DNA from 3 places in the Streptomyces sp. NPDC103540 genome. Region 2 is predicted to be linked to each of the others. Evidence: riboswitches for the same ligand, from Rfam matches in the RefSeq annotation. Region 2 holds a riboswitch; each other region holds the start of a gene.
The links. A riboswitch is a leader RNA that binds a small molecule or an ion and turns the genes downstream of it on or off. The one in region 2 is predicted to bind cyclic di-AMP.
Positions count from the first base shown of each region.

Region 1 (10,292 bases), on a different contig from region 2:
CTCGCGCTTGATCGTGGAGTAGTACTTCGCGGCGTCGCGGGCCATGTCCTCGACCTCGCCGATCGTCTCGGCACCGGCGAAGCCGCCGCCGACGAAGACGAAGGTGAGGGCCTTGCGGCGGACGTTCTCGTCCGTCGTGGACTCGGCCTTGTCGAGCTGCTCGAGGACGTGGTTGCGCAGGCCGATGCCCTCTTCCACGCCCTTCATGCCGATGCCCTGTTCGGCCAGGCCGGGGATCGGGAAGGTGCGGGAGACGGCGCCGAGCGCGATCACCAGGTAGTCGAAGGGCAGCTCGTACGCCTCGCCGACCAGCGGCGTGACGACGGCGACCTTGCGGTCCTGGTCGATGGTCGTGACCCGGCCGGTGAGAACCTCAGCCTTGGGCAGCACGCGTCGCAGCGGGACGACGACGTGCCGAGGCGAGATGCTGCCTGCGGCCACTTCGGGGAGGAAGGGCTGGTAGGTCATGTACGAGCGCGGGTCGACGACCGTGACGGTCGCCTCGCCGTAGCGCATCTTCTTCATGATGCGCTTGGCTGCGTACAGGCCTACGTACCCACCTCCTACAACGAGGATCCTGGGACGCTCCGTGGTGCTCATGAGAATGAGTATCCAGCACCCCAAGGGGTGATGCTCGTGAGCCCCTTCACAAGGTGCCGGGGGGTCTCTGCTACACTCCGCCGCCCACGTGACCCAGATCATGACGCGCAACGGGAACCACACCGCAACGGGAGTCGTTGTTCACCCGGTCTGAACTGGCCCGTAGCCCCCCAAACGGAGTCCACGGACGAGCTTCGTCCTTACCTCCGATACGAAACCCGCAGCCTCCGTTCATCGCACAAACGAGCGCCGAAACGGTCTTCCGACCCCCACAACCGCCCCGAAGGACCCCTTCGCCGGGCCCGTGGACTCTTTTTCCTTGTGAAGAACTTCACGAAGTTCGTGTGGACGAGAGGACTTTCGGCCTCCGAACGAGCCTCCCGACAGACCCCGTCCAGCCCCGATCCAGCCCCGCTCAGGGCCCGGAGCGGCCCTTTCCGCTCGCGACGGGCGGCCCCCCACGGGACCGGGAAGCGAGCCGACGTCCTCGTCGTCAAGGTCGGCGACCGGCGCGACGTCCACCGCGGTATTTGAGCCGACGTCCGACTCCCGCCGGCGGCGGTGGTGCCCCGGTCGATCGACCGGGGCACCACCGTCTTGTGATCCGGCGGGTCAGACGCGCCGCTGGTCGGCCCCGGCCGCCTCGGCGATCGAAAAGGCGATGCCGTCGAGGATGTCGTGTTCCGAGACGACGACCTCGCGGGCGCCGGTGCGTTCCATGATGGCCAGCAGGACCAGGGCCCCGGCGCCGATCACGTCCACCCGGCCCGGGTGCATCACCGGGATCGCCGCGCGTTCGGCGTGCGTGGAGGTCAGCATCCGCTCGCTGATCTCGCGCACCCGGTCGTAGGGGATCCGGGAGTGGTGGATCGCCGCGCTCTCGTACGCGGGCAGGTCCAGCGCGATGCCGGCCACCGTGGTGACCGAGCCGGCGAGGCCCACCAGGGTGCGGGCCTCGGCCAGCGGGACCGTCCGCGCGGCCAGGTCCAGGGCCGCCTCGATGTCGGCGCGCATGGCCGCGACCTGGTCGGGGGTCGGCGGGTCCGTGACGACCCCGTCGACGACCAGGTGGCGCTCGGTCATCCGGACGCAGCCCACGTCCACGGAGCGGGCCGCCCGCACATGCGCGTCGCCGACCACGAACTCGGTGGAGCCGCCGCCGATGTCCACGACCAGGAACGGCTGCTCCAGGTGGTCGGCGCCCACCAGCTCCCGGGTGGCGCCGGTGAAGGAGAACTCGGCCTCCTGGTCCCCGGAGATCACCTCCGGCTCCACGCCCAGGATCTCCACGACGCCCCGTACGAAGTCGTCGCGGTTCTCGGCGTCGCGCGAGGCCGAGGTGGCCACGAAGCGGATCCGCTCGGCGCCGAACCCCTCGATCACCTCCGCGTACGCGCGGCAGGCCTCGAAGGTGCGCTCCAAGGCCTCCGGGGCCAGTCGGCCGGTCTTGTCCACGCCCTGGCCCAGCCGGACGACGGTCATCCGCCGGTCGAGCTCGACCAGCTCGCCGGTGACGGGGTCGCAGTCGGCGACGAGCAGGCGGATGGAGTTCGTACCGCAGTCGATCGCCGCGACCCGGGTCACGCGTCGACCTCTGCCTTCTCCTGCGCGCACGGCGTGACGCAGGCGCCCTTGGCCCACCACTCGGGCAGCATCGCGAGGGCCTCGTCGCCGAAGGGGTTCACCCCGGGACCGGCGGCCAGGGAGTGGCCGACCAGCACGTGCAGGCACTTGACCCGGTCCGGCATGCCGCCGGCGCTCGGGAAGCCCTGGAGCACCTCGATGGCGTCGCGGCGCGTGATGTAGTCCTCGTGCGCGGCCCGGTAGGCGGCGGCCAGCTCCGGGTCGTCGGCGAGCCGGGCCTGCATCTCCTTCATCACGCCGTTGGCCTCCAGCGTGCCGATCGCGGAGGCCGCGCGCGGGCACGTCAGGTAGTACAGCGTCGGGAAGGGGGTGCCGTCGGGCAGCCGCGGGGCGGTCTCGACGACGTCCGGCTGGCCGCAGGGACAGCGGTGCGCGATGGCGCGCAGCCCGCGCGGGGGGCGGCCGAGCTGCTGCTTGAACGCGTCGATGTCCGCGTCGGTCGGCTCGGTCCGGTCGGTCTGGGGCGGGGGCGTCTGCATGCCTGGAGGAAGTCTCTTCGTTCGGTCGTACGGGGTGTGTGGGTCGGTCAGTCGCCGGGGCGGTCGGCCTTGTCGACGCCGTCCCAGACGTTGGAGTACCAGGGGCGGTCGGAGCCGGCCTGCCCGGCGCGGCGGTGCTCCGCGGCCTCGGCCGCGGGGTCGGTCATGATGTAGCCGGTCTCCCCGGGGCGCAGGAAGTGCAGGTGCCTGCGCGCCTGCTGCTCGGCGTAGGCCGGGTCCTGCCAGCGGGCCTTCTCGTCGCGGAGCTGTTCGAGGCGCTTGCGCGCGTCGTCGGCGGACCGCTGTTGCCGGGCGATCTCCGAGCGCTGGGAGACGTACTGGCGCATCGGATACGCGAGGGCGACGACCAGCGTACAGAGGACGAGCACCAACAGGGCCGCGCGGCCGGTGAGCCGGCTGCGGCGGATGTGCCGGCGGGACTGCGAGCGGTAGACGTGCGCGGCGGTCCGCTCCCCGAGTTGCCGGAGCCGGGTCGCCGTCGAGAAGGTGGAGAACCGATCCCGGTTCCCGGCCATGGTCCCGCCTCCCCTGGTGCGCGCTACGCAATACGTCCCCGCACACGGTACGGGACCGAGTGCGGGGACGTACGGAGGCCGGCGCCGCGAGGCGGCAATCAGCCCTTGAAGCGCGGGAAGGCGCTGCGGCCGGCGTAGACGGCGGCGTCGTCGAGGATCTCCTCGATGCGCAGCAGCTGGTTGTACTTGGCGACGCGGTCCGAGCGGGCCGGGGCGCCGGTCTTGATCTGACCGCAGTTCACGGCGACGGCGAGGTCGGCGATGGTGACGTCCTCGGTCTCGCCGGAGCGGTGGGACATCATGCACTTGAAGCCGTTGCGCTGGGCCATCTCGACGGCGTCGAGGGTCTCGGTCAGCGAACCGATCTGGTTCACCTTCACGAGCAGGGCGTTCGCGGAGCCCTCCTCGATGCCGCGGGCCAGGCGCTCGGGGTTGGTGACGAAGAGGTCGTCGCCGACGATCTGGACCTTGGAGCCGAGGCGGTCGGTGATGGTCTTCCAGCCGGCCCAGTCGTCCTCGAACAGCGGGTCCTCGATGGAGACGAGCGGGTACGCCTCGACGAGCTCGGCGTAGTAGTCGGTCATCTCGGCGGCCGAGCGGGACTGGCCCTCGAACTCGTACTTGCCGTCCTTGTAGAACTCGGACGCGGCGACGTCGAGCGCGAGCGCGATGTCCTTGCCCGGGGTGTAGCCGGCCTGCTTGATGGCCTCGATGATGAGGTCGAGCGCGGCGCGGTTGGACTCCAGGTTGGGGGCGAAGCCGCCCTCGTCACCGAGACCGGTGGACAGGCCCTTGGTGTGCAGGACCTTCTTGAGGGTGTGGTAGACCTCGGCGCCCCAGCGCAGGGCCTCGGAGAAGGTCTCCGCGCCGATCGGGGCGATCATGAACTCCTGGATGTCCACGTTGGAGTCGGCGTGCGACCCACCGTTGAGGATGTTCATCATCGGAACGGGCAGCAGGTGCGCGTTCGGGCCGCCGAGGTAGCGGAACAGGGGCAGGTCCGAGGCCTCGGAGGCGGCGTGCGCGACGGCCAGGGAGACGCCGAGGATGGCGTTGGCGCCGAGGGAGCCCTTGTTGTCGGTGGCGTCCAGGTCGAACATGGCCTGGTCGATCAGGCGCTGCTCGGTGGCGTCGTAGCCGACGAGCTCCGGGCCGATCTGCTCGATGACGGCGAGGACGGCCTTCTCGACACCCTTGCCGAGGTAACGGTTGGGGTCACCGTCACGGAGCTCGATGGCCTCGAACGCTCCGGTGGAGGCACCGGACGGAACGGCAGCACGGCCGGTGCTGCCGTCGTCGAGGCCCACCTCGACCTCGACCGTGGGGTTGCCTCGGGAGTCCAGGATTTCCCGGGCTACGACGACGTCGATGGACGGCACGAGCATCTCCTTCTGGGATGTGACGCTGGGTGTGCGGTGGCGTGTCGGGCCGTGGGACGGCCCCTGCCGACTAGAGCCTAACCGGCTCCGGGCAGTGGGCCCGCCGACCGCCCGGGTCCTGGGACGAAAAAGGGCCCGAATACCCTTCTTCCCGGACATAGGTCTCCCGTTCTTTCGAGCGCGACGGGAGCGACGCGGGCGCGAACCGGTCCGATCGGGCTCCGATCCGGGTGCGGAACGGGCACGCGCGCCGGGTGTGCGGGCCGGGTGTGCGGACACGCCGAACGCCCGGCGTGCGAGTGCTCGCGCGCCGGGCGTCGTGGTGCTCCGGACACCCCGACCGGTGCGGTCGGGGCGGCCGTTACGCCGGGATTCAGCTGAGCTTCAGCTTCTGGCCCGGGAAGATCAGGTCGGCATCGGAGACGATGTCCTTGTTCAGCTGGAAGAGCTTCTCCCAGCCGCCCTTGATGTTGTTCGCGGCGGCGATGGTGCCGAGGGTGTCGCCCTCCTTCACCACGTACGAGCCGTTGCCGGTCTGCACGGTGCCCGCACCGGTGCCGGCCTCGGTCTTCGGGGTCGACGGCTTCGGGGCCGGGGTGGCCGGCTTCGAGGTCGACGGCTTCGAGGACTGGTTCTCGACCTTCGGCGTGGCCGGCTTCGCGGGCTTGGCCGGCGCCGGCTTCGAGGTCTCGGGCTTGGTCTGCGGCTTCGACGGCTTGGCCGGGGTGGTGGTCGAGCCGCCGCCGTTGTAGGCGGACTTGGACAGGCCGACGCCGCAGTGCGGCCAGGCGCCCTTGCCCTGGCCCTTGAGGACCTTCTCGGCGATGGCTATCTGCTGGGCCTTGGTGGCCTTGTTGGCGGTGGCGGCGTACGCCTTGCCGCCGTAGCCGGCCCAGGTGGAGGCGGAGAACTGCAGACCGCCGTAGTAACCGTTGCCGGTGTTGATGGCCCAGTTGCCGCCGGACTCGCACTGCGCGACCTTGTCCCACTCGGAGGCGGTGGCGGCGCTGGCGGTGCCCGCGGTCATCAGCGGGGCGGCGACGGCGACACCGGCGACACCGGCGAGCGTGACGATGCGGACGGCCTTGGAGCCGCGGCGGTGCTTGCCCTTGCCGGAAAGCAGCATGAGGTTCTCCTCACCGACGCCTTCGAGGTGAGCTGTCGGGTTCGGGCGGATGAGTTGCCCGGTCGTGCGTCGAGCGCACGGCTTAACCCCTAGCCGGTCAAGTCCCGTCCGAGGACGAGCCGTTCCGGCGCCTACCTTGGTTCCCCCGCTCCTGCCTTCGGCGCTTGCGCGACGACTGTTCCCCCCGTCCGCCGGCAGGATTCGGCGATGCGGTCGAAGGTGCCCACGGTGGTGAGCGATTCAGAAGGTAGACAGGTCTCTCCCCGATGTTCAACGTGTGACATCAGGGAGAAACCGGCCTACTTGCCCTCCGGAGAGGCGTGTTTTCGCAGGTGAGAGCCCGGTTTGCGGAAGTTCCGGAACGTGACACGCCAGTTGACCGGAAGAGACGCATGTCTCATTTACCGATAACGGACATTCAACTCTTTACGGGTGTCCGAACTGCCCCTATTTCTTGGTTAGATCCAGATTCTGGCCGGGCTTGATGAGGTCCGCGTCCCCACCGATGACCTGCTCGTTGGCCTTGTAGATCTGGTTCCAACCGCCCTTGACGCCGTTGGCGTTCGCGATGGTGGCCAGGTTGTCGCCCGCCTTCACGGTGTACGTGGGCGTGGGGGTGGCCGCTGACGGGGCGCCAGGGGCGCCGGGGACCTCGACGGCCGCCGGGCCGCGGTGCTTGCCGGCGCCGTCGGTCGCCTCGGTGCCCGCGGTGGGCGTGGCGCCCGGGGCGGGCGTGGCACCCGGCGCGGGAGTGACGCCCGGGACGGCCGGGGCGGTGGGCGTCGGGGTGCCGGTCGGGTTGGCCGGGTCCGCGGGGGTGGTCGGGGTGACGGGCGCGGTCGGGTTCGCCGGGTCCACGGGCGCGGTCGGGGTGACCGGCGCGGTGGTCGGCGGAACCGTCGGGGTGGTCGGCGGCGTCGTGTAGTCCGGATCGGGCATGACGGGCAGTCCGCTGGAGGGGCCGAGCGGGTAGTCCGGCAGCACGCTGGGGCTCGGCGCCAGCGGGCCCTGGCCCGGCTGCTGCGTCGGGGCGCCGAAGTCCGTCGGCCGGTCGGTTCCGGTGACCGGCACCGAGTGGTCGGGGCGCGAGGGGGTGGGGGCCACCGGAGCGGGCGTCTTGGCGTCGCCCGGGTCGACGGCGGCGGCCGGACCGTTCTGCGTCAGCCCGGCCGAGGCGGCGCACAGCGGCCAGGCCTGGGGGCCCTGGGAGGCGAGCACGCGCTCGGCCACCGCGATCTGCTGGGAGCGGCTGGCGAGGTCCGGGCGCTCCGCGTAGGCGAGTCCGCCCGCGTTCTTCCACTGTTCCAGCGTGAACTGGAGGCCTCCGTAGGCCCCGCTGCCGAAGTTGGCGCTCCAGGTGCCGCCGCTCTCGCAGTCGGCGACCTTGTCCCACGTGGCGGTGTCGGCGGCGCTCGCGTTCGTGGCGGCGAGCAGCGGCAGGGCCAGAGCGGAGCCGGTCACTCCTGCGGTGACCACCAGTGCGGGTACCTGGCGGGGGCGTCTGTGGCGGCCGTTCCCGGGAAGCATGAGGCTGCACCTTTCGCATAACGGCGGGGTAACGGCAGAACCTAGCCGCCTTCGAACGGATGTCACAAGTTCGATCGGTGACTGACTTACGGTCAACCGCCGCCCCGGAGGCTCCCGATCCGCCCTCCGTCAGGAGCCTGCCGCTCCGCTCATCCGTTTCGGGGTGTGAAGCGGACGGGAAGGGTGCGCAGGCCACGCATGATCAGTCCGCCGCGCCAGCGCAGGTCCGTAGGGGGAACGGCAAGTTCCAGATCCGGCAGACGCGTCAGCAAAGTCGCCAGGGCCGTCTGCCCTTCGAGACGGGCGAGCGGGGCGCCGAGGCAATAGTGGATTCCGTGCCCGTATCCAAGGTGCTGATTGTCACTTCGGGAAAGGTCCAGGATGTCCGGTTCGGCGAACCGTTCGGGGTCGCGGTCGGCCGCCGCGAGGACCACCAGCACGGGATCCCCGGTCTCGATCCGGCGGCCTCCCAGGGTCAGCGGCTCGGTGGCGAACCGCCACGTGGCGAGCTCCACCGGACCGTCGTAGCGCAGCAGCTCCTCCACCCCGGTCTCCAACAGGGCCCGCTCCCCCGCCGCGAGGGAGGTCTGGAGGCGCGCGCGCTGGTCGGGGTTCATGAAGAGGGAGTGGACGCCGTTGCCGATGAGGTTCACGGTCGTCTCGAAGCCGGCGAACAGGAGGATGAAGGCCATCGCCGTGGCCTCGGCCTCCGTGAGGTGGTCGCCGTGGTCGCTGGCCCGGATCAGGTCCGAGATGAGGTCGTTGCCCAGATCGTCCCGCTTGCGGTGGATCAGTTCCCCGAGGTAGGTGCGCATCTGCTTCACGGAGCGGGCCACCCCGCCGCGCGGCCCGCCGCCGTGGCGGATCATCATCCCCGCCCAGTCGCGGAAGTCGTCCTGGTCCTCGCGCGGTACGCCGAGCATCTCGCAGATGGCGTAGATGGGGAGCGGGAAGGCGAACTCGTGGATGAGGTCCGCCTCCCCCTTCGCGCAGAACCCGTCGATGAGGTGGTCGGTCAGCTCCTGCACGCGCGGGGTGAACTCGGCGACCCTGCGGGGGGTGAACGCCTTCGACACCAGCCGCCGCAGCCGGGTGTGGTCCGGCGGGTCGATGTTCAGCAGATGCGTCATCAGCTCCGCCTTGCGTTCCCCCGGAATCCCGGTCTTGCCCTTGGCGTGCGCCGGCTCCGCGTGGTGCGCCGGGTTCTTGCTCAGGCGCTGGTCAGCGAGGGCCTGGCGGGCGTCGGCGTACCGGGTCACGAGCCAGGCCTCGACCCCGCTCGGGAGCCGGGTGCGGTGCACCGGGGAGTGCTCGCGCAGCCAGGCGTAGGCCGGGTAGGGATCGGTGGCGAACTCCCAGTCGAAGAGGGTCGGCGCCTCGGGGACGTCGGCCCCGTCAGGGGCGGTGGGCTGGTTCGCGGAGGTCTGCTCATGCACCCGACGACCGTATCCCGGGCCGCGCCGCCCACCCCATATGCGCTGTTCGTCGCGGCTGTCCGTAGATCGGCCATCGCTTGACCTCGGCTTCCTCGACGCTCCTACTTTCGGTTCTGTGGACGTGAGGATCTTGAAAAGCAGCTTCGCGGTGGTGGAGAGACGGGCCGAGCACGCGGTCAAGTTCTTCTACTCGCACCTCTTTTGGCACAACCCCGGCATACGTGAACTCTTCCCGGCGTCCCTGGAGGACATGGAACGGCAGCGGGACCGGCTCTTCGCCGCCCTCACCCACGTCGTCGCCCACCTGGAGACCGAGACCCTCGTCCCCTATCTACGCGACCTCGGCCGCGACCACCGCAAGTTCCTCGTCGGCCCCGAGCACTACGCCGCCGTCGGCGCCAGCCTGCTCGCCGCGCTCGCCGAGACCTCCGGCGAGACCTGGACCCCGACCGTGGAGAAGGCCTGGACCGAGGCCTACGCGATGATCGCCGACGCCATGACCGCCGGCGCCGCCGAGAGCACCGACCCGCCCTGGTGGGAAGCGGAGGTCGTGCGCCACCTGCGCTACGGGCGCGACATCGGCGTCCTCACGCTGCTCCCGCGCACGCCGCTCCCCTATGTACCGGGCCAGTACGTGAGCGTCGCCAGCACCCGGGTGCCGACCACCTGGCGCACGTACTCCCTCGCCAACGCGCCCCGCCCCGACGGCACCGTCGACCTCCACGTCAGCCGCATCGAGGGCGGCCGGCTCAGCAACGCCCTGGTCCGCGAGACGCTGCCCGGCGAGGTGCTGCGGCTCGGCGCCCCCGGCGGGGCGCTGACCCTGCGCCGCACCGGCCGCCCCGTCACCCTCATCGCGGCCGGGACGGGCTGGGCCCCGATCCGGGCCATGCTGGAGGACCTGGTCCAGCACCCTCCCGATCACGACGTACGCCTCTTCGTGGTGGCCCGGGACGCCGCCCACCTCTACGACCGGCCCCTGATCGACTCGTACGCCGCCGGCCTCGGGCGGCTCGCCGTCACCTACATCACCCCCGCCCCCGGGCAGCACCGCAACCACGCCACCGACCGGCTGGCCACCGCGCTCGGCCACCGGGGCATGTGGCCGGAGCAGGACGTCTACCTGAGCGGGCCCCCGCAGTTCGTCGAGGAGACCGCCCACCTGCTGGAGGAGCTGGGCACCCTCCCCGAACGCCTCTTCCACGACGCCCTGCCGGCCGCCGCCGTCGGCCGCGCCCGGCCGGTGGGCTTCGGCGAGTGGTTCCTGAACCGGCCCGCCCCCCAGTGGCACAACCCCTCGGCCCGCGCCCCGCGCCCGCGCTGAGCCGAAAGGGGCCCCGACCGGGCCCCACGGATCCGACCGGGCCCCGACGGATCCGGGCGCCGCGGCGGGCCTCCGGCGGGCGCGTCAGCGGCCGACGCCCTCCGCCGCGCGGATCGCGTCCCGGTAGGCGCGGGCCGCGCCGCGCAGCGCGGTCTCGGGGTCGATCCCCCGGGCCTCGGCGCGTGCCGCGAGCGCCAGCAGCTCGTACCCGACCCCCTCGCCCCGGGGCAGCTCCACCTCC
Region 1 covers NZ_JBVJMA010000011.1:253,053-263,344, reverse strand. The annotation lists gene ACZ6ZI_RS26665 (NAD(P)/FAD-dependent oxidoreductase) at 1-600, opposite strand, end outside; gene ACZ6ZI_RS26660 (Ppx/GppA phosphatase family protein) at 1,213-2,184, opposite strand; gene ACZ6ZI_RS26655 (DUF501 domain-containing protein) at 2,181-2,723, opposite strand; gene ACZ6ZI_RS26650 (FtsB family cell division protein) at 2,771-3,259, opposite strand; gene eno (phosphopyruvate hydratase) at 3,358-4,644, opposite strand; gene ACZ6ZI_RS26640 (transglycosylase family protein) at 5,012-5,764, opposite strand; cyclic di-AMP (ydaO/yuaA leader) riboswitch at 5,767-5,937, opposite strand; gene ACZ6ZI_RS26635 (transglycosylase family protein) at 6,212-7,291, opposite strand; gene ACZ6ZI_RS26630 (cytochrome P450 family protein) at 7,441-8,727, opposite strand; gene ACZ6ZI_RS26625 (globin domain-containing protein) at 8,849-10,051, shown strand; gene ACZ6ZI_RS26620 (nucleoside triphosphate pyrophosphohydrolase) at 10,136-10,292, opposite strand, start outside.
Region 1: linked by a shared signal. The riboswitch ahead of ACZ6ZI_RS26640 (transglycosylase family protein) and the one ahead of ACZ6ZI_RS16515 (peptidoglycan DD-metalloendopeptidase family protein) in region 2 are both predicted to bind cyclic di-AMP.

Region 2 (10,292 bases):
CCGGCGGCGCCGATCCGCACGACGCCCGCACCGCGGCCGGGGCGCGGGCCCGACGGCCCGTGCCGGCCGCCCCGGGCGCCGGCGCCGATCTGCGCGGCGCCGTCCAGGAGGCCACCGCGCGCGCCGTCCGCGACCTCCTGGCCCGCCAGGACCCGGCCGGCTGGTGGAAGGGCGACCTCCAGACCAACGTCACCATGGACGCCGAGGACCTGCTGCTGCGGCAGTTCCTCGGCATCCGCGACGAGGCGACCACGGCCGCCGCCGCCCTCTTCATCCGGGGCGAACAGCGCGAGGACGGCACCTGGGCCACCTTCCACGGAGGTCCGCCCGAACTCTCGGCCACCATCGAGGCGTACGTGGCCCTGCGCCTGGCCGGCGATCCGCCCGACGCCCCGCACATGGCCCGCTCCTCGGCCTGGATCAGGGCCCACGGAGGGATCGCCGGCGCCCGCGTCTTCACCCGGATCTGGCTCGCCCTGTTCGGCTGGTGGAGCTGGGACCACCTGCCCGAACTCCCTCCCGAACTGGTCTTCCTGCCGCCCTGGGTGCCGCTGAACATCTACGACTTCGGCTGCTGGGCCCGCCAGACCATCGTCCCGCTCACCGTGGTCTCCGCGCTGCGGCCGGTGCGCCCCGCCCCCTTCGCCCTGGACGAGCTGCACACCGACGCCCGCACGCCCTTCCCCGACAAACCCCTGGCGAGCGCCGCCAGTTGGGACGGGGCCTTCCAGCGCATGGACCGGCTCCTGCACCTGTACCGCCGGGTGGCCCCCCGCCGGCTGCGCGAGGCCGCCATGGCCACCGCCGCCCGCTGGATCATCGAGCGCCAGGAGAACGACGGCTGCTGGGGCGGGATCCAACCGCCCGCCGTGTACTCCGTCATCGCCCTGCACCTGCTCGGCTACGCCCTGGACCACCCGGTGATGCGGGCCGGCCTGACCTCGCTCGACCGGTTCGCCGTCTGGCGCGAGGACGGCGCCCGGATGATCGAGGCCTGCCAGTCCCCGGTGTGGGACACCTGCCTGGCCGCCATCGCCCTCGCCGACGCGGGCCTGGAGCCCGACCACCCGGCCCTGGTCGCGGCGGCCGACTGGATGCTCGGCGAGGAGATCCGCAAGAGCGGGGACTGGGCCGTGCGCCGGCCCGGGCTCGAACCGGGCGGCTGGGCGTTCGAGTTCCACAACGACAACTACCCCGACATCGACGACACCGCCGAGGTGGTCCTCGCGCTGCGCCGCGTCCGCCATCCCGAACCGGCCCGGATCGAGGCGGCCATCGCGCGCGGGGTGTCCTGGAACCTCGGGATGCAGTCGCGCAACGGCGCCTGGGGCGCCTTCGACGCCGACAACACCTCCACCCTGCCCAACCGGCTGCCCTTCTGCGACTTCGGGGAGGTCATCGACCCGCCCTCGGCCGACGTCACCGCCCACGTCGTGGAGATGCTCGCCGTCGAGGGCCGGGCCGCCGACCCCCGCACCCGTCGCGGCATCGACTGGCTGCTCGCCGAACAGGAGCCCGACGGCTGCTGGTTCGGGCGCTGGGGCACCAACTACGTCTACGGGGTCGGCTCGGTGCTCCCGGCGCTGACCACCGCCGGCATCGCCCCCTCCCACCCCGCGATCCGGCGGGCCGTGCGCTGGTTGGAATCCGTACAGAACGAGGACGGCGGCTGGGGCGAGGACCAGCGCTCCTACCGGGACCGCGCCTGGGCCGGGAAGGGCGCCTCCACCCCCTCGCAGACCGCATGGGCGCTGATGGCGCTGCTGTCGGCGGGGGAGCGGGACGGCGAGGCCGTCGAACGCGGCCTCGCCCACCTGGTGGACACCCAGCGGGCCGACGGCACCTGGGACGAGCCGTACTTCACCGGGACCGGCTTCCCGTGGGACTTCTCCATCAACTACCACCTCTACCGCCAGGTGTTCCCGCTCACCGCGCTCGGCCGCTACCTGCACGGGGAACCCTTCGGCCCCGGAGGACGGCGCGGCGCCCCGGCCCCGTCCGCCTCCGCCACCCCGGCCCCGTCCGCCGCCACCCCGTCCGCCGCCGCCACCCCGTCCGCGTCCGCGGGCGCGGCCGAGGAGGCCGGATGACCGGGGAGGCCGGCTCCCCGGCCCCGCTCCTGATCGCCTGCGCGCTGCGCATCGAGCGGACGGCGTTGCGCGGCGCCGCCCGCGTCGCCCGGGAGGCGGGCCGGCCCGCCGCGTCCGTCCTGCGGACCGGGATGGGCCCGCGCGCGGCCGAGCGGGCCGTCACCGAGGCCCTGGGGCGCCCCGGGATGGAGGGGGCCGCCGTCCTCGCGACCGGGTTCTGCGCGGGCCTGGTGCCCGGCACGCACCCGGGCGACCTGGTCGTCGCGGAGACGGTGCGCGACCCGCGCGGCTCCGTGACCTGCACGGGCACCGCCCTGTTGGCCGAGGCCCTGGCCCGCGCCGCACCCGGGCGCACCGTGCACACCGGCGTCCTGACCGGCTCCGACCACGTCGTGCGGGGTCAGGAGCGCGACCGGCTGCGCGCCGGCGGCGCCCTCGCCGTCGACATGGAGTCCGCCGCGACCCTGTGGACCGCCACCCGGGGCGGGGCCCGCCCGGTTGCGGCCGTCCGGGTGATCGTGGACGCTCCGGAGCACGAGCTCGTTCGTATCGGCACGGTTCGCGGTGGAATATCGGCCTTCCGTGTGTTGCGTGCCGTACTGCCCGCTTTTTATGACTGGCACCGTTCGTTGCTGCTCCCCAGGAGGTGAGCCAGATGGCCATGCCACTGCGACAGTCCATCAGGGTCGGGACCTATCTGCTCGAACAGAAGGTCCGCAAGCGTGAGAAGTTCCCGTTGATCGTCGAACTGGAGCCGCTCTACGCCTGCAATCTCGCGTGCGAGGGGTGCGGGAAGATCCAGCACCCCGCCGGAGTGCTCAAGCAGCGCATGCCCGTGGCCCAGGCGGTCGGCGCCGTCCTGGAGTCCGGCGCGCCGATGGTGTCCATCGCGGGCGGCGAGCCCCTGATGCACCCCCAGATCCACGAGATCGTGCGCCAGCTGGTGGCCAAGCGGAAGTACGTCTTCCTCTGCACGAACGCCATGCTGCTCCGCAAGAAGATCGAGAAGTTCACCCCTTCCCCGTATTTCGCCTTCGCCGTCCACATCGACGGACTGCGCGAACGCCACGACGAATCGGTGGCCAAGGAAGGCGTCTTCGACGAGGCGGTCGCCGCCATCAAGGAGGCGAAGCGGCGCGGATTCCGGGTCACCACGAACTCCACCTTCTTCAACACCGACACCCCCCAGACCATCATCGAGGTCCTCAACTACCTCAATGACGACCTCCGCGTCGACGAGATGATGATCTCGCCCGCCTACGCCTACGAAAAGGCCCCCGACCAGGAACACTTCCTCGGCGTCGAACAGACCCGCGAACTGTTCAGGAAGGCCTTCGCCGGCGGAAACCGGCGCCGCTGGCGCCTCAACCACTCCCCGCTCTTCCTCGACTTCCTGGAAGGCAAGGCGGATTTCCCCTGCACCGCCTGGGCCATTCCGAATTACTCGCTCTTCGGCTGGCAACGCCCCTGCTACCTGATGAGCGACGGGTACGTCCCCACCTACCGGGAACTCATCGAGGACACCGACTGGAGCAAGTACGGCCGCGGCAAGGACCCGCGCTGCGCCAACTGCATGGCGCACTGCGGCTACGAACCCACCGCCGTCCTCGCCACCATGGGGTCCCTCAAGGAGTCCCTGCGCGCGGCCCGCGAGACCATCGGAGGCAACCGGGAAGCCTCGTCATGACGGCCGCCCAGGGCGGAGCCGGCGGCTTCGACCTCGCCGCGCTGCTGGCCGAGCGCGGCGGGGAACGCTACGAGCTGCACGCCCGCCACCTCAACCCCCAGCTGCCCCGGATGCTGCACACCATCGGCTTCGACAAGGTCTACACGCGGGCCGAGGGCGCGCACTTCTTCGACGCCGAGGGCAACGACTACCTCGACATGCTGGCCGGATTCGGGGTCATGGGCCTGGGCCGCCACCACCCGGTGGTCCGCCGCGCCCTGCACGACGTCCTCGACGCCGGCCTCGCCGACCTCACCCGCTTCGACTGCCCGCCGCTGCCCGGACTGCTGGCCGAGCGGCTCCTCGCGCACAGCCCCCACCTGGACCGGGTCTTCTTCGGCAACAGCGGCACCGAGGCCGTGGAGACCGCCCTGAAGTTCGCCCGGTACGCCACCGGCCGCCCCAGGGTCCTCTACTGCGACCACGCCTTCCACGGGCTCACCACCGGCTCCCTGTCCGTCAACGGCGAGGCCGGCTTCCGCGACGGCTTCGCCCCGCTGCTCCCGGACACGCGGATCGCCCTCGGGGACCTCACGGCCCTGGAACGGGAGCTGGCCCGCGGGGACGTGGCCGCGCTCATCGTCGAGCCCGTCCAGGGCAAGGGGGTGCACGCGGCCCCGCCGGGATTCCTGCGCGCCGCGCAGGAGATGCTCCACCGGCACAAGGCCCTGCTGATCGCCGACGAGGTGCAGACCGGCCTCGGGCGCACCGGTGACTTCTACGCGTACCAGCACGAGCCGGGCGTGGAACCGGACCTCGTGTGCGTGGCCAAGGCCCTCTCCGGCGGGTACGTGCCGATCGGGGCCACCCTCGGCAAGGACTGGATCTTCCGGCGCGTCTACTCCTCCATGGACCGGGTGCTCGTGCACTCGGCGAGCTTCGGTTCCAACGCGCAGGCGATGGCCGCCGGCCTCGCGGTCCTGTCCGTCATGGAGGACGAGGGGATCGTCGCCCGCGCCCGCGCCACTGGCGACCTGCTGCGCGGTCGGCTCGCCGCGCTCGTGGACGAGTACGAGCTGCTGCACGAGGTGCGCGGGCGCGGGCTCATGATCGGCATCGAGTTCGGCCGGCCTTCCTCGCTGGGGCTGCGCGGCCGTTGGACGATGCTCCAGGCCGCCCGCAAGGGCCTGTTCGCGCAGATGGTCGTGGCGCCCCTGCTGAGCCGGCACCGGATCCTCACGCAGGTCTCCGGCGACCACCTGGAGGTCATCAAGCTCATCCCGCCGCTGATCGTCGACGAGGCGGACGTGGACCGCTTCGTCGGGGCCTTCCGCGAGGTCATGGACGAGGCCCACGGCGGCGGCTCGCTGATGTGGGACTTCGGCCGGACGCTGGTCAAGCAGGCCGTCGGCAACCGCTGACGACCGCGGCTTCCCGCGGGGCCCGCGCGGCCCCGCGGGGGAGCGGTCCTACGGCTCCAGCAGCCGCCCGCGCAGTCGCTCCAGGGTCTCGGGCGCGAGCGCGAGACCCTCGGCGAGGTAGCGGTCGACCCCGCCCCAGCCGCCGTCGATGGCCTCGAACGCCGCGAGGAGGTACTCGGCGCGCGCGTCGAACAGCGGCGAGAGCAGCTCCATCACCTCGGGGGTGCGGGCCTCCGCTTCGTCGTCGCGGCGCACCCGGTAGCGGCGGTGCGGGGCGTTCGACTCCAGGTAGTCCGCCACGATGGCCTCGCGCTCGACCCCGAGCGCCAGCAGGGTGACCGCGATCGACAGGCCGGCCCGGTCCTTGCCCGCCGCGCAGTGCATGAGCGCCGGCACGCTGTCGTGCGCGAGCGCGTGGACGACCCGGCTGTGTTCGGCGGTACGGGTGCGCACCATGGTGCGGTACGACTCGGCCATGCGGGCGGCGGCCCTCCCTTCGCCCAGGAGCGCGCGCAGCTGCGCCAGATCGCCCTCGCGGACCATCTTCCAGAACTCGCGGCCGTCGGCGGGATCCGACAGCGGGATGTTCACGTTCCGTACGCCCGGCAGCTCGACGTCCGCCCCCTCCAGGGCGTGGTCGGCGCGGTTGCGGAAGTCGAAGACGGTGTGGAGGCCGAGGGAGCCGAGGAACTCTGCACCGGTTTCGGTGGCATGCGCGAGATGTCCGCTTCGGAACAGAAGTCCCGGCCTGACCCTCCGTCCGTCGGCGGTGGGCAACCCGCCCACGTCACGGAAGTTGCGCACGCCGATCAGCTCCGGCTCCGGTTCGGGCCGCGGCGGAAGGGGCGGGGGTATCAGCTGGGTCACGTGTGCTCCTCCATCTAGTCCTGTGTTGTCCGAATTACGCTGGTTGAGGCCAACTTGCCATAGGGGGAGGCGAGATCGCGCCGGACTCCGTGAGCCAGATCATACGGTGACCGTGCGTGCCTGATCACGAAATGCGAATTGCCTTGCCGGGGCGGTTGTTGATGGTCCGGAACAAACGGAGGGTGACAGGAATTACCTCGATTCCCCTTCCTCGTGAATGCGTCGGGGAATCGGCGGCTTGTTGGGCACGGTCCCGCTCGATTACCTTCGCGATCGATCCGGGTGGACCGCCTAATCCTGCCGCCGCCCGGGAACCGCACCCGACCATCGACGCGCGCGGCAGGAGCGGGGGAACCAGGTAAGCCGCCGTACCGGATCCCATCCGGTCGGCTAGGGGTGAAGCCGCACACGTCCTCGACGGATACGGCCGGACATCTCCAGTCCGAACCCGACAGCTCACCTCGCAGGCGACGGAGAGGAATTCGCCATGCCCGGAAAGGGTAAGCACCGCCGTCCGAAGTCCCGTTCCCTGTCCCGCGGAATCGCGGTGGCCGGCACCGGCGGCGCCGCGCTCGCGCTGCAGTTGATCGGAGCCGGCGGCGCCCACGCCACCGGTCCGGCCGCCACGTCGAACACCCCGGCCGCCGCGCCCGTGCGGGCCGAGGCGGCCCCCGTCGCCGCGCCGGCCGAGGCTCCCGCCGCCGCGCCGACCGTCTACACCGTCGTGCCGGGCGACCACCTCTCGAAGATCGCCGCCGAGCGCCACGTCACCGGCGGCTGGGAGCGGCTCTACGCCGACAACCGCGAGGCCGTCGGCTCCGATCCCTCCCTCATCCACCCCGGCCTGAAGCTCACCCTCGACGGCGCGGGCGCCCGGACCCCCGCCCCGCAGGCGCCGGCCGCGCCCGCCGCGCCGACCCAGGGCTCCTCCACCGGGACCCAGGCGGGCGACGAGGACTCCTCCGGCGCGGACGCCGCCGACGGGGCGACCCCCGAGGCCGCGCCGGCGCCGAAGCCCGCCCCGGTCAAGAAGACCGTCCCGGCCCCGCGCTCCGTCGGCAAGGCCCCGGCGGCCCCCGCCGCCCCGGCCGCCCCGGCGAAGGCCGGCGCCTTCGTCTCCCCGGTCGCCGGCGGCGTCACCACCCCGTACCGCCTCGGCGGCAGCATGTGGTCCTCCGGTTACCACACCGGCGTCGACTTCACCGCGAGCACCGGCACCACCGTGAAGGCGGTCGGCGCGGGCACCGTCGTTTCCGCAGGCTGGGGCGGCTCGTACGGCAACGAGGTCGTCATCCGCCACGCCGACGGCAAGTACTCCCAGTACGGCCACCTCTCCTCGCTGTCCGTCTCCGTCGGCCAGAGCGTCACCGCCGGCCAGCGCATCGGACTCTCCGGCGCCACCGGCAACGTGACCGGCCCGCACCTGCACTTCGAGATCCGCACGGGCCCGTCCTACGGCTCCGACATCGACCCGGTGACCTACCTCCGGTCGAAGGGCGTCAGCCTCTGAGGACACCCGCCGACGGGCGGTGAGGAACGTGGGGCCGGGGCCTGAGGGGGGTCCCGGCCCCATCTGTACTTATTCCTTATCCCCCGGGTGGTATAGATCACGGTCCGTCAACCCCTCATTACGTTGGCGTAGGTTGCTTTCGGGGGTGAAGGATGGGTTCCCGTGGCAGCGACGAAGACGACACTCAAGACCATCGGCTCGTACGCGGCGATCGGGGACAGCTTCACCGAAGGCGTGGGGGACCCGGGACCCGGGGACTCGTATCTCGGCTGGGCGGACCGGCTCGCCGTACTCCTGGCGGATCGGCGTGACGAGCACGACTTCAGGTACGCGAACCTCGCGGTGCGGGGCAAGCTCCTGGACCAGATCGTGGCCGACCAGGTCCCGAGGGCCAAGGCCCTCGCCCCGGACCTCGTCAGCTTCTGCGCGGGCGGCAACGACATCATCCGGCCCGGCACCGACCCCGACGACGTGGCGGAGCGCTTCGAGGCGGCCGTCGCCGACCTCACCGGCGCCGTCGGCCAGGTCATGATCACCACCGGCTTCGACACCCGGGGCGTCCCGGTCCTCAAGCACCTCCGGGGCAAGGTGGCCACGTACAGCGCCCACGTGCGCGCCATCGCCGACCGCTACGACTGCCCCGTCCTCGACCTCTGGTCGCTGAGGTCCGTACAGGACCGGCGCGCCTGGGACGGCGACCGGCTCCACCTCTCGCCCGAGGGGCACACCCGCGTCGCGCTGCGCGCGGCGCAGGTCCTCGGCTACGAGGTCCCGGCCGACCCGGACCAGCCCTGGCCGCCCACGCCGCCGCGCGGCTCGGTGGACGTCACCCGGGACAACATCCAGTGGGCGCGCGAGCACCTCGTGCCGTGGATCGGCCGCCGGCTGCGCGGGGAGTCCTCCGGCGACCACGTCGAGGCCAAGCGCCCGGACTTGCTGCCGCTGTAGCCGACCCGGGCGGAATCCTCCGGCGTCGGTGCGCGTTGGTCTGGTACGGAGTACGGAGCACGTCCGTACCAGACCGACCCGCACATTCCCCAGGAGGCGCCTTGACCGGCTCCCGACCCCTGCGTCCCCGGCTGCGCGCCCTGCGGCCCGAAGCCTTCGGCGCGGACCCCACCGGGGCGCGACTGGAGCGGATCCTGCGCTCGCCGAACTTCGCCGACGGGGCCTTCGTGAACCCCCTGGGAACCCGGGTCAGGCCCTCCGGGTCGAAGGCCGAGTTCGCGCGGATCTACTTCCACAAGGAACAGCGGGTCCGGCGCAACCCCGGAGCGCCGATCCCCGTCTACCCGACGACCCTCGCCGAACTGGCCAAGCCGCCGGTGAGCGGTCTGCGGCTGACCTGGATGGGCCACTCCAGCGTCCTCGCGGAGATCGACGGCCGTCGCGTCCTGTTCGACCCGGTGTGGGGCGAGCGCTGCTCGCCCTTCCCCTTCGCCGGCCCCAAGCGGCTGCACCCCGTCCCCGTGCCGCTCGCCTCGCTCGGCGAGGTCGACGTCGTCGTCATCTCGCACGATCACTACGACCACCTCGACCTGCCCACGATCAAGGCCCTCGCCGGCACCGACACGGTCTTCGCCGTCCCGCTGGGCGTCGGCGCCCACCTGGAGCGCTGGGGCGTCCCCGCGCACCGCCTGCGGGAACTGGACTGGAACGAGGCCACCGAGGTCGCCGGCCTCACCCTCACCGCGACGCCCGCCCGCCACTTCTGCGGGCGCGGACTGCGCAACCAGCAGTTCACCCTCTGGGCCTCCTGGGTCGTGGCGGGGGAGGAGCACCGGATCTTCCACAGCGGGGACACCGGCTACTTCCCCGGGTTCCGGGAGATCGGCGAGGCCCACGGCCCCTTCGACGCCACGATGATCCAGATCGGCGCCTACTCCGAGTACTGGCCCGACATCCACATGACGCCCGAGGAGGGCATGCGGGCCCACCTCGACCTCCAGGGCGGCGTCGCGCGCGGCACGATGCTGCCGATCCACTGGGGCACCTTCAACCTGGCCCCGCACCCGTGGGACGAGCCCGGGGAGGGCACCGTCGCCGCGGCCGAGGCCGCCGGGGCCGCCGTCGCGCTGCCGATCCCGGGACAGCCCTTCGAGCCCGGCGCGGCCGACGCCCCGGGCGAGGCCTGGTGGCGGCCCTTCGTCGCGGGCGTCACCCCCGCGCCGGAGGCCGTCGCGGGCGCGGCCGGGCGGTCCGCGGCGGCCCCGGCGTCCGCCGGCCCGGTCGCCGAGGCCGGACCGGGGGCGGGCCCGACCGGGCGAGGGGAACCGGAGGCCGTCGGCTCCTAGGGCTGTAGTCGAACTCCCGCCTGCCCCGCGACGCCCGGCACGCCGAGAGCACGTACCGGACGCCGGGGGGCCGCCCTCCGGGCGACGGCAGGCCCCGGCCGGCGCGCGTACGTGCCCGCCCGCCCCGGGCGGGCGGGCACGTCAGGACGGACGACGGCCCGTCACCGGGAACCCTCCGGCGCGAGGCGGGCCGCCAACCCGCTCGGGGTGGGGCGGGCGTAGAGGTCCCGCACCGCCACCGAGCCCAGGCCCGCCTTGCGCAACGCGCCCAAGAGCCGTACGGCGAGCAGGGAGTTGCCGCCGTTCTCGAAGAAGTGGTCGTCCGCCCGGGTGTTCGGCCCGACGACGCCGCGCCAGACGGAGAGGACACGCTCCAGGGTCTCGGACCCCGCGGCTCCGGGCCCCGGGGTCGCGCCCTCCTCCCGTACGGCGGCGGCCGGGGAG
Region 2 covers NZ_JBVJMA010000006.1:147,081-157,372, forward strand. The annotation lists gene shc (squalene--hopene cyclase) at 1-2,090, shown strand, start outside; gene ACZ6ZI_RS16495 (phosphorylase family protein) at 2,087-2,740, shown strand; gene hpnH (adenosyl-hopene transferase HpnH) at 2,746-3,777, shown strand; gene ACZ6ZI_RS16505 (aspartate aminotransferase family protein) at 3,774-5,177, shown strand; gene ACZ6ZI_RS16510 (tyrosine-protein phosphatase) at 5,226-6,044, opposite strand; cyclic di-AMP (ydaO/yuaA leader) riboswitch at 6,363-6,527, shown strand; gene ACZ6ZI_RS16515 (peptidoglycan DD-metalloendopeptidase family protein) at 6,532-7,554, shown strand; gene ACZ6ZI_RS16520 (SGNH/GDSL hydrolase family protein) at 7,717-8,502, shown strand; gene ACZ6ZI_RS16525 (MBL fold metallo-hydrolase) at 8,604-9,848, shown strand; gene ACZ6ZI_RS16530 (amino acid adenylation domain-containing protein) at 10,010-10,292, opposite strand, start outside.

Region 3 (10,292 bases), on a different contig from region 2:
GCCGTTCGGGCGGCGCCGGAACGAGCCGAGGACCAGGGCCGTCTCGCCCGCCCGCCCGTCGGAGACCTCCAGGCGGTCGATCTCCCGCCCGCCGGCGTCCAGCAGGCGGATCCGGGCGTCCGTGAACCCCGCGAGGTCGGCGTCCGGATCGACCTCCGGGTCGATCGCGGCCACCAGCACCAGACGGTCGGCGCGCCGCGGCAACGCGTCGAAGCCGACCTGCACGGCGGCCCTGTCGGGTGCGGAATGCGGACGGGAACGGACCGAACCGTCCGGGGTGGCGGGATTGTTGAAGAACACGAAATGGTCCTCGCTCAACACCCGGCCGCCCTCGCAGACCAGCGCGCACACGTCCAGCGCCACCGAACCGGACCAGGTCATGCCCAGCACGTTGTGGTCGGCGGGGACGGGCTCCGCGGGCGCGGGTACCGGCGCGGCCGCGAGGGGCACGGCGACCAGCGTCGGCGCGTGCGCGCGCTGGTTCGGAAGGGTCGCGGCCGAAGCCGAAGCCGAAGCCGAAGCCGAGGCGGAAGCCGAGGACGGGCCGGACGCCGGGGTTCTGCCCAGCCGTCCGCGCAGCCCGTACCGGTGCAGCAGCTCCACCAGGTCCACCCCGGGAACCAACTCCAGCGGCTTCCCGTTGGCGAAGGTGTACGACCCCGGCCCGAAGGACGAGGTGGTGACCAACACCCCCTTGTTCGCCCCCGCGTCCTGGACCGTGCCGTACAGGTCCCGTACCGCCGTCGGCGGCACGGTGTTGCGGTACCGCTTGACCTGCACCACGATCCGCCCGCCCCGGATCGGGGCCGGGTCCAGCGCCTCGACGTCCACGCCGCCGTCGCCCGACCTCCGCGTGGTCACCGCCTCCATGCCCATCGCCCGGAACAGCTCCGCCACCAGGTTCTCGAAGGCGATCGGGTCCATCGCGAAGAGGTCCGGCTCGTCCTCGCCGTCGCCCGCCTGCCCGCCGTGGCTCACGACGGCGTCCGCGCCCGCGACCTCGTCGGGCCTGCGCCCCGCCCGTACGGCCGTCGGCTGCTCCGGGCGCGCCGACAGCTGCCCGCGCAGCCCGTCGGTCAGGCAGTCCACCGCGCTGACCTGCTCCAGCCGCAGCCCCGAGAAGGCCGCCCGGGTGGCCTGCACGGTGGCCAGGACGATGCGGGCCTCCTGGCCCGTCACCGGATCGTGGTCGTCCACGAACCCGTTGACCACCACCGAGTCCAGTGCCCCGAACTCGTCCGCCGCGTACAGCTCGCGCAGCACCAGCAGCACGCACTGGGCCAACACGTCCCGGTACAGGGCACGGCGCTGCGTGGCCGGCCGGGCCGTCTCCCGGTCCTGGTCCGTGCTCGGCATGTAGCGCACGGACTTCGTCTCCGGTACCACCCCGAACCGGGGCAGCTCCCAGTCCAGGACGAGTTGGCGCGGGCCCCGGTCGTAGGCGGCCGACACCTGGCGCGGCAGGTCCCGGTGCCAGGCCGTGGAGGCGTACAGGGCCGCCGAGAAGTACTCCACCACCGCGTCCGCGTCGCCGGCGCGCAGGGCGTCCGCCAGTTCGGCGAGCCCGCTGTTGTGCCCGCGGACCTCCGCGAGCCGGTCGGCCGCCCACCGGTCGTACTGCGCGCGGTACGCCGCCAGTTGCCGCAGCCGCTCCTGCTCGGCGGCGTGTGCGGCCTGCCAGGCCCGGGTGTAGTGGTCGTGCGCCTCGCGTTCGGCCTGCGCCCGGCGGCCGGGGCCGAGCGCCCATCCGCCGCCCTGCTGCTGGAACTGGCGCAGCTGCGGCATCGGCACCGGCTGCCCGAGCGGGCCCGGGTCGAAGGGTTCGAGCCGTTCGTCCCGGACCATGGCGGCCATCCGGAACGCGGGCGCCCGACAGCCCGCCGCCAGCAGCCCCTGAAGGGCCGCCACCTCCGCGTCGAGCTCCTCGGTACGGCGCGCAGCCTCGGCGTCGCGGTACTGGCGGTAGGCGGCCTGCTGCTCCCTGCGCCCGCGGGCCAGCTCCCGCTCGTGGGCCCGCTCACGGCGTTCGGCCTCGCGCTGCTGAAGCAGCCGGGCCCGCTGCTCCTGCCGCTGGGCCTCGGCCCAGGCCCCGATCATCCCGCTCGGCCGACGACTCATCCGCTGTGCTCCCCCCACCCGCGCGTACCGGGAAAACACTAGTCGTCACGCGGGGTGCGCGACCCGCCGCCGGCGAAGACCGGCGGCGGGACGGCGTCCCACCGCGCCCACCGCGCTACAGCGCGGACCCCGCCAGGTGCTCCACCGAGGCCGGCAGAGCCGTGCCCGAGCCGTCACGGCGCGGGTCCACGGCCGGCAGCGCGGCCGGGGCGCCGCTCGCGGCGGCGGCCAGCACCGGGGCGTTCCCGGCCCAGGCCAGCACCAGGACGTCCTCGCCCTTCAGGAAGCGCTGGCAGCGCACGCCGCCCGTCGCGCGGCCCTTGCGCGGGTACTGGTCGAACGGCGTCAGCTTCCCGGAACGCACGGAGTCGTCGAGCGTCCCGTGCGAGCCCGCCACGCTGAACACCAGGGCGTCGCGCGCCGGGTCCACCGCCGAGAAGTGGATCACCTTGGAGTCGCCGGCGAGCTTGATGCCCGCCATGCCGCCCGCCGGACGGCCCTGCGGCCGCACCTGTCCGGCCGGGTAGCGCAGCAGCTGTGCGTCGTCGGTGATGAAGACGAGGTCCTCCTCGCCCGTGCGCAGCTCGACCGCGCCGACGATCCGGTCGCCCTCCTTGAGGGTGATGACCTCCAGCTCGTCCTTGTTCGCCGGGTAGTCCGGCACGACCCGCTTGACCACGCCCTGCTCGGTGCCGAGGGCCAACCCCTGAGAGGACTCGTCGAGGGAGGTCAGGCAGATCACCGTCTCGTCGGCCTCCAGCCCGGAGACGAACTCCGAGACGGGCGCCCCGCCCGCCAGGTTCGGCGCGGCGTGGGTGTCCGGCAGCTGCGGCAGGTCGATCACCGACAGCCGCAGCAGCCGGCCGTACGAGGTCACCACGCCCACGTCCGCCCGGGCCGTCGCCGCCACCTGCGAGACGATCACGTCGTGCTTCGCGCGGCCCGCGCCCTCCTCCTGCGGCAGCGGCTCGCCGTTCGCGGTGCGGGCCAGCAGGCCCGTCGAGGACAGCAGCACGCGGCACGGGTCGTCCGCGACCTCCAGCGGAACCGCCGCGATCGAGGTGCCCGCCGACTCCAGCAGCACCGTGCGGCGCGGGGTGCCGAACTTCTTCGCGACCGAGGCCAGTTCCGAGGAGACCAGCTTGCGCAGCTCACTGTCGGAGTCGAGGATGCCCGTCAGCTCGTCGATCTCGCCGGTGAGGCGGTCGCGCTCGGACTCCAGCTCGATCCGGTCGAAGCGGGTCAGTCGGCGCAGCGGCGTGTCCAGGATGTACTGGGTCTGGATCTCGCTCAGCGAGAAGCGCTCCATCAGGCGCTCCTTGGCCTGCGCGGAGTTGTCGCTGTCGCGGATGATCCGGATGACCTCGTCGATGTCGAGCAGGGCCACGAGCAGGCCCTCGACCAGGTGCAGCCGGTCGCGGCGCTTGCCCCGACGGAACTCGCTGCGCCGGCGCACGACCTCGAAGCGGTGGTCGAGGTAGACCTCCAGCAGTTCCTTGAGGCCGAGGGTCAGCGGCTGCCCGTCGACCAGCGCCACGTTGTTGATGCCGAAGGACTCCTCCATCGGCGTCAGCTTGTAGAGCTGCTCCAGGACGGCCTCCGGGTGGAAACCGTTCTTGATCTCGATGACCAGGCGCAGGCCGTGCGAGCGGTCGGTGAGGTCCTTGACGTCCGCGATGCCCTGGAGCTTCTTCGAACCGACCAGGTCCTTGATCTTCCCGATGACCTTCTCGGGGCCGACCGTGAAGGGCAGTTCGGTGACGACCAGGCCCTTGCGGCGCGGGGTCACGTCCTCGACGGCCACGGTGGCACGGATCTTGAAGGTGCCTCGACCGTTCTCGTAGGCGTCCTTGATCCCGGACAGACCGACGATGCGACCGCCGGTCGGCAGGTCGGGACCCGGGACGAAGCGCATCAGCGCCTCCAGGTCCGCCTCCGGGTGACGGATCAGGTGGCGGGCCGCCGCGATGACCTCGCCCAGGTTGTGCGGGGCCATGTTGGTGGCCATGCCCACCGCGATGCCGGAGGCGCCGTTGACGAGGAGGTTCGGGTAGGCGGCGGGCAGCGCGACGGGCTCGCGCTCCTGGCCGTCGTAGTTGGCGGTGAAGTCGACGGTGTCCTCGTCGATCGACTCCGTCATCAACGACGTGGCGTCGGCCATCCGGCACTCGGTGTAACGCATGGCGGCCGGCGGGTCGTCGTTGCCGAGCGAACCGAAGTTGCCGTGGCCGTCGACCAGGGGCAGCCGCATCGAGAAGGGCTGGGCCATGCGCACGAGGGCGTCGTAGATCGACGCGTCACCGTGCGGGTGCAGCTTGCCCATCACCTCGCCGACGACGCGCGCGCACTTCACGTAGCCGCGGTCGGGGCGCAGGCCCATCTCGTTCATCTGGTAGACGATGCGCCGGTGCACCGGCTTCATGCCGTCGCGGGCGTCGGGCAGGGCGCGGGAGTAGATCACCGAGTACGCGTACTCGAGGAAGGAGCCCTGCATTTCGTCGACGACGTCGATGTCGAGGATCTTCTCCTCGAAATCCTCCGGCGGCGGGGTCTTCGTGCTGCGGCGGGCCATCGCTGCGCGGCTCCTTAACCAAGAATCGGGGTGTACGGGGGTTCGTACGATCCGGACGGTCTGTCCGAACGGGCCGTCCGAACGGGGGCGACGCGGACCATTGTGGCCCGAGGCGCCGACAACGCCGACTCCGACCCAGGCGGGAGCCCGGGAACTTCTCCGGTGGTCGGCGCGCTTGCATACAGTGGCAGGTCGATACGAAATCTCTGCATCGCGAGCGAAGGGACCACATGCCCATGGGTCACACGGCAACGGCTCAGGCGGGCTCCGGCGGCCTGACAGCGACCGAGCACCGGCTGGCGAACGGCCTGCGCGTGGTGCTGTCCGAGGACCACCTCACCCCGGTCGCCGCCGTCTGCCTCTGGTACGACGTCGGCTCGCGCCACGAAGTCAAGGGGCGGACCGGTCTGGCTCACCTCTTCGAGCACCTGATGTTCCAGGGTTCGGCGAGCGTACCGGGCAACGGGCACTTCGAGCTCGTCCAGGGGGCCGGAGGCTCCCTCAACGGCACGACCAGCTTCGAACGCACCAACTACTTCGAGACCATGCCGGCCCACCAGCTGGAGCTCGCCCTGTGGCTGGAGGCGGACCGCATGGGTTCGCTGCTGGCCGCGCTGGACGAGGAGTCGATGGAGAACCAGCGCGACGTCGTCAAGAACGAGCGCCGGCAGCGCTACGACAACGTCCCGTACGGCACCGCCTTCGAGCGGCTCACCGCCCTCGCCTACCCCGAGGGCCACCCGTACCACCACACCCCGATCGGCTCCATGGCCGACCTGGACGCCGCGTCCCTGGAGGACGCGCGCAACTTCTTCCGTACGTACTACGCCCCCAACAACGCCGTCCTGTCGGTGGTCGGCGACATCGACCCCGAGCAGACCCTGGCCTGGGTCGAGAAGTACTTCGGCAGCATCCCCGCGCACGACGGCAAGCAGCCGCCGCGCGACGGTTCGCTGCCCGAGGTCATGGGCGGGCAGCTGCGCGAGGAGATCGTCGAGGAGGTCCCGGCGCGCGCGCTGATGGCCGCCTACCGGCTGCCGCACGACGGCACCCGCGACTGCGACGCCGCCGACGTCGCCCTGACGATCCTGGGCGGTGGCGAGTCCTCCCGCCTGCACAACCGCCTCGTGCGCCGCGACCAGAGCGCCGTCGCGGCCGGTTTCGGCATGCTGCGCCTCGCCGGCGCGCCCTCGCTGGGCTGGCTGGACGTGAAGACCTCCAGCGGCGTCGAGGTGCCCGCCATCGAGGCGGCCGTGGACGAGGAGCTCGCCCGCTTCGCCGAGGAGGGCCCCACCGCCGAGGAGATGGAGCGCGCCCAGGCACAGCTGGAGCGCGAGTGGCTGGACCGGCTGAGCACGGTGGCCGGCCGGGCCGACGAACTGTGCCGCTTCGCGGTGCTGTTCGGCGACCCGCAGCTGGCGCTGACCGCCGTCGGGCGGGTCCTGGACGTCACCGCGGAGGAGGTGCAGGCCGTGGCCGCCGCCCGACTGCGCCCCGACAACCGCGCGGTGCTCGTCTACGAGCCGGCGGCCGGATCCGCGAACGACGAGTCCGACGAGGACGAGCACGAGAACGAGGGGGCGGACCAGTGAGCGACACCGCAGCCGTGACCATGACCTTCCACCCGCGCCCGGAGGCCGGCGAGGCCAGGCCCTGGGCCTTCCCGGCCCCGGAGCGCTCCACCCTGGCCAACGGCCTGACGCTGCTGCGCTGCCACCGCCCCGGCCAGCAGGTCGTCGCGGTCGAGGTCAACCTCGCCGCGCCGCTCGACGCCGAGCCGGCCGGCCTCGACGGCCTGGCCACGATCATGGCCCGGGCCCTGTCCGAGGGCACCGACAAGCACAGCGCGGAGGAGTTCGCGGCCGAGCTGGAGCGCTGCGGAGCCACCCTCGACGCGCACGCCGACCACCCGGGCCTGCGCGTCTCGCTGGAGGTCCCGGCCTCCCGCCTGGCCAAGGCTCTCGGCCTGCTCACCGAGGCCCTCGCCGCGCCCGCCTTCGCCGACGGCGAGGTCGACCGCCTGGTGCGCAACCGGCTCGACGAGATCCCGCACGAGCTGGCCAACCCGCAGCGGCGGGCCGCCAAGGAGCTCTCCAGGCAGCTCTTCCCGGCCTCCCTGCGCATGTCCCGCCCCCGCCAGGGCACCGAGGAGACGGTCGCGCGGATCGACTCCGGGGCCGTACGCGCCTTCTACGAGGCCCACGTGCGCCCCGCCACCGCCACCGCGGTGGTCGTCGGCGACCTGACCGGCATCGACCTCGACGCCGTGCTGGCCGACACTCTGGGCACCTGGACCGGCGACACCGCCGAGCCCCTCCCGGTGCCGCCCGTGACCGCCGACGACACGGGCCGCGTCGTCATCGTGGACCGGCCCGGAGCGGTCCAGACGCAGCTGCTGATCGGCCGGATCGGGCCGGACCGCCACGACATCGTGTGGGCCCCGCAGGTGCTCGGCACGTACTGCCTGGGCGGCACCCTCACCTCCCGGCTGGACAAGGTGCTGCGCGAGGAGAAGGGCTACACCTACGGCGTGCGCGCCTTCGGCCAGGTGCTGCGCTCCACCGCCGACGGCAAGGGCGCCTCGATGCTGGCCATCAGCGGCTCCGTCGACACCCCCAACACCGGCCCGGCGCTGGCGGACCTGTGGCAGGTGCTGCGCACCCTCGCCGAGGGCGGCCTGACCGACGCCGAGCGGGACGTGGCGGTGCAGAACCTGGTGGGCGTGGCCCCGCTGAAGTTCGAGACGGCGGCCTCCGTCGCCGGCACCCTCGCCGACCAGGTCGAGCAGGAGCTGCCGGACGACTACCAGGCCCGGCTGTACGCGCGGCTGGCCGAAACCGGTACGGCGGAGGCCACTTCCGCGGTCGTGAGCGCCTTCCCGGTCGACCGCCTGGTCACCGTCCTCGTAGGCGACGCGGCGCAGATCGAGGAGCCCGTACGGGCCCTCGGGATCGGCGCCGTCACCGTCGTCACCAACTGATCCGGCGGCGGTCCCGCGAGGCCGCCGGGAGACGCCAACGCGGCGTTTCCCGGGGCGCGTCGAGTCCGATTCGACCGTGATTTCGGGTCGTACACCAGCCGTGTGACAAAGAGCCCCCGCCGGAGCCTCCGGCGGGGGCTTTTTTGTCCGTTTGGTGGCGTGGTTGCGTGTATGCGGTGTGGCGTACGCAACAAAAAGGCTCGTCTGTTTGGTGATTGGCTGATGATCCGCCTAGCGTCGGCCGTGCTGTCCGTCAGTTGATACGCGCCGCACCCCCGCGGCACCGGGCAGCGATCGCCGAGTCCCCGTCAGGCGCGAGCCTGGGGAGCCGGGGACCCATCAGTCCCTGGGGTGAATCGGACCGCCTCGCAAGAGGGGGCCCGTAGGAGACCTTCCTGCTCCGAACCCGTCAGCTAACCCGGTAGGCGAGAAGGAAGGAAAGGATCACCCCCTTCATGGCGATTGGCAGTCGTGCAGCCGGTAAGCACCGTGGTTCCAGCCGTCTGAGCCGCAAGACCGCCGGCATCGCCGGCGTGGCCGCCCTCGCCACCACGGGTGTGGTCGGCAGCATCGCGGCCCCGGCCTTCGCCGCGGACAACTCCGGCCCGTCCATGGAGGACACCGGCCAGAACGCGATCGTCGTCGCCGACGGTCTCCAGGACGACCTCGAGGTCCAGGCCGAGTCCCAGCAGGTCGCCGCCGAGGCCGTCGCCGCCCAGGCGCAGGCCGAGGCCGAGGCCAAGCAGCGGGCCGCCGAGGCCAAGCGCGTCGCCGAGGTCGCCGAGGCCAAGGCCAAGGCCGAGCGCGAGGCCGCCGAGACCAAGGCCAAGGAGGAGGAGCGCAAGCGCTCCAACGCCTTCGTCGCCCCGGTCAACGCCGCGGTCACCACCTCGTACGGCGCGGGCGGCGGCATGTGGTCCTCCGGCAGCCACACCGGCATCGACTTCGCCGTCGGCCAGGGCACCTCCGTGCACGCCGTGGGCGCCGGCACGGTCGTCGAGGCCGGCTGGGGCGGCGCGTACGGCAACAACGTCGTCATCCGCCACAACGACGGCACCTACACCCAGTACGGGCACATGTTCTCGCTGAGCGTCTCCGTCGGCCAGCAGGTCGGCGCCGGCACGGTCATCGGCCTGTCCGGCAACACGGGCAACTCCAGCGGCGCGCACCTGCACTTCGAGGCCCGCACGGGCGCCTCGTACGGCTCGGACATCAACCCGCTGACGTACCTGCGCAACCACGGCGTCGGCATCTGACCCGCACCGCGCACCCACGCACCCGACGGAAGGCCCCGGCTCATCGAGCCGGGGCCTTCCGCGTTCCCGGTCCGTGTTCCCGGCGGCCGGTCGCCGATCCCCGCAGCCGGTGGCCGATTCCCGTCCCGGTCCCGTCCCCGGTCCCGCGGAATGTTTTTCGAATTTCCGGCCCGCCTCGGAAATCCTCGCGCATTGCAATAGAGTCGCAGCACGGTCACGATCCCGGCGAGGGTGCCGGTCGTCGAAATGCAGCGGAGGTCCGGCCTTGCGTATTCCTGCGCACGCGGTATGCACAGCGATCCGCGACGACATCGTCTCCGGTTTCTTCGCGCCCGGCGGCCGGCTCACCGAGGAGGTGCTCGCCCGTCGCTACGGGGTCTCCCGCGTCCCGGTACGCGAGGCACTGCGCACCCTGGAGTCCGAGGGCTTCGTCACCACGCGCCGCCACGCGGGCGCCTGCGTGGCCGAGCCGACCGAACAGGAGGCGGCCGACCTCCTGGAGCTGCGCGTGCTGCTGGAGCCGCTGGCGGCCTCCCGGGCGGCCCGGCGGCGCACCGAGGGCCACCTGAAGGTGCTGCGCGGGCTGGTCAGGCTGGGCCAGGAGCGGGCCAGGCAGGGCCAGGGCGAGGACCTGCGGGCCCTGGGAGGCTGGTTCCACGAGACGCTGGCCCAGGCTTCGGGCAGCCCCGGGCTGATCGCCCTGCTGACCCAGACCCGGCACAAGATCGCCTGGATGTACGCGGTGGAGGCCCCGGCCAGGCCCGTGGACTCCTGGGCCGAGCACGGGGCGATCGTGGACGCCGTGGCGCGCGGCGACGCGGAACGGGCCCGCGCCCTGACCGCGCAGCACGCCGCCACGGTGGTCCGGGCGCACCGGCCGCGGGTGAGGACTTCGCAACGTGCCGTAAACACGGCGAGCGGTCGGAATTAACGCGGGCCGTATACAAAGGGCGGAGCGGGATTCCCGTCGAATTCGACGGTCCGGAATTTCGGGAAGGGCCGGCGGGTATTTCCGCTTTCCGCCTCCCGCCTCCCGCCTCCCGCCTTCCGCCTTCCGTGCTTTCCGTGCGTTCCGCACTTTCCGCGCTCCCGTGTTCTCGGGCTGCCGCGCCTCGGCAATCCGGGTTCCCCGGAGCCGGATCGCCGGATCCCCGGATCGGGGGCGCCCCCGCGCGGTCGTGGAACGCGAAGGCCGCAGCCCCCGCCGTCACGGCGGGGGCTGCGGCCTTCATGCTCGTGGTGGCGGACCACCGGACCCGAAGGGTCAGACGGTCTCCGGGAGCTCCTCGAGGCCCTCGGCGACCAGCTTCGCGAGACGGTCCAGGGCCGCGTCCGCGCCCTCGGCCTCGGAAGCGAGGACGATCTC
Region 3 covers NZ_JBVJMA010000004.1:112,548-122,839, forward strand. The annotation lists gene ACZ6ZI_RS11440 (restriction endonuclease) at 1-2,118, opposite strand, end outside; gene ACZ6ZI_RS11445 (DNA gyrase/topoisomerase IV subunit A) at 2,234-4,690, opposite strand; gene ACZ6ZI_RS11450 (M16 family metallopeptidase) at 4,927-6,282, shown strand; gene ACZ6ZI_RS11455 (M16 family metallopeptidase) at 6,303-7,670, shown strand; cyclic di-AMP (ydaO/yuaA leader) riboswitch at 7,956-8,112, shown strand; gene ACZ6ZI_RS11460 (M23 family metallopeptidase) at 8,126-8,926, shown strand; gene ACZ6ZI_RS11465 (GntR family transcriptional regulator) at 9,192-9,857, shown strand; gene ACZ6ZI_RS11470 (HPr family phosphocarrier protein) at 10,191-10,292, opposite strand, start outside.
Region 3: linked by a shared signal. The riboswitch ahead of ACZ6ZI_RS11460 (M23 family metallopeptidase) and the one ahead of ACZ6ZI_RS16515 (peptidoglycan DD-metalloendopeptidase family protein) in region 2 are both predicted to bind cyclic di-AMP.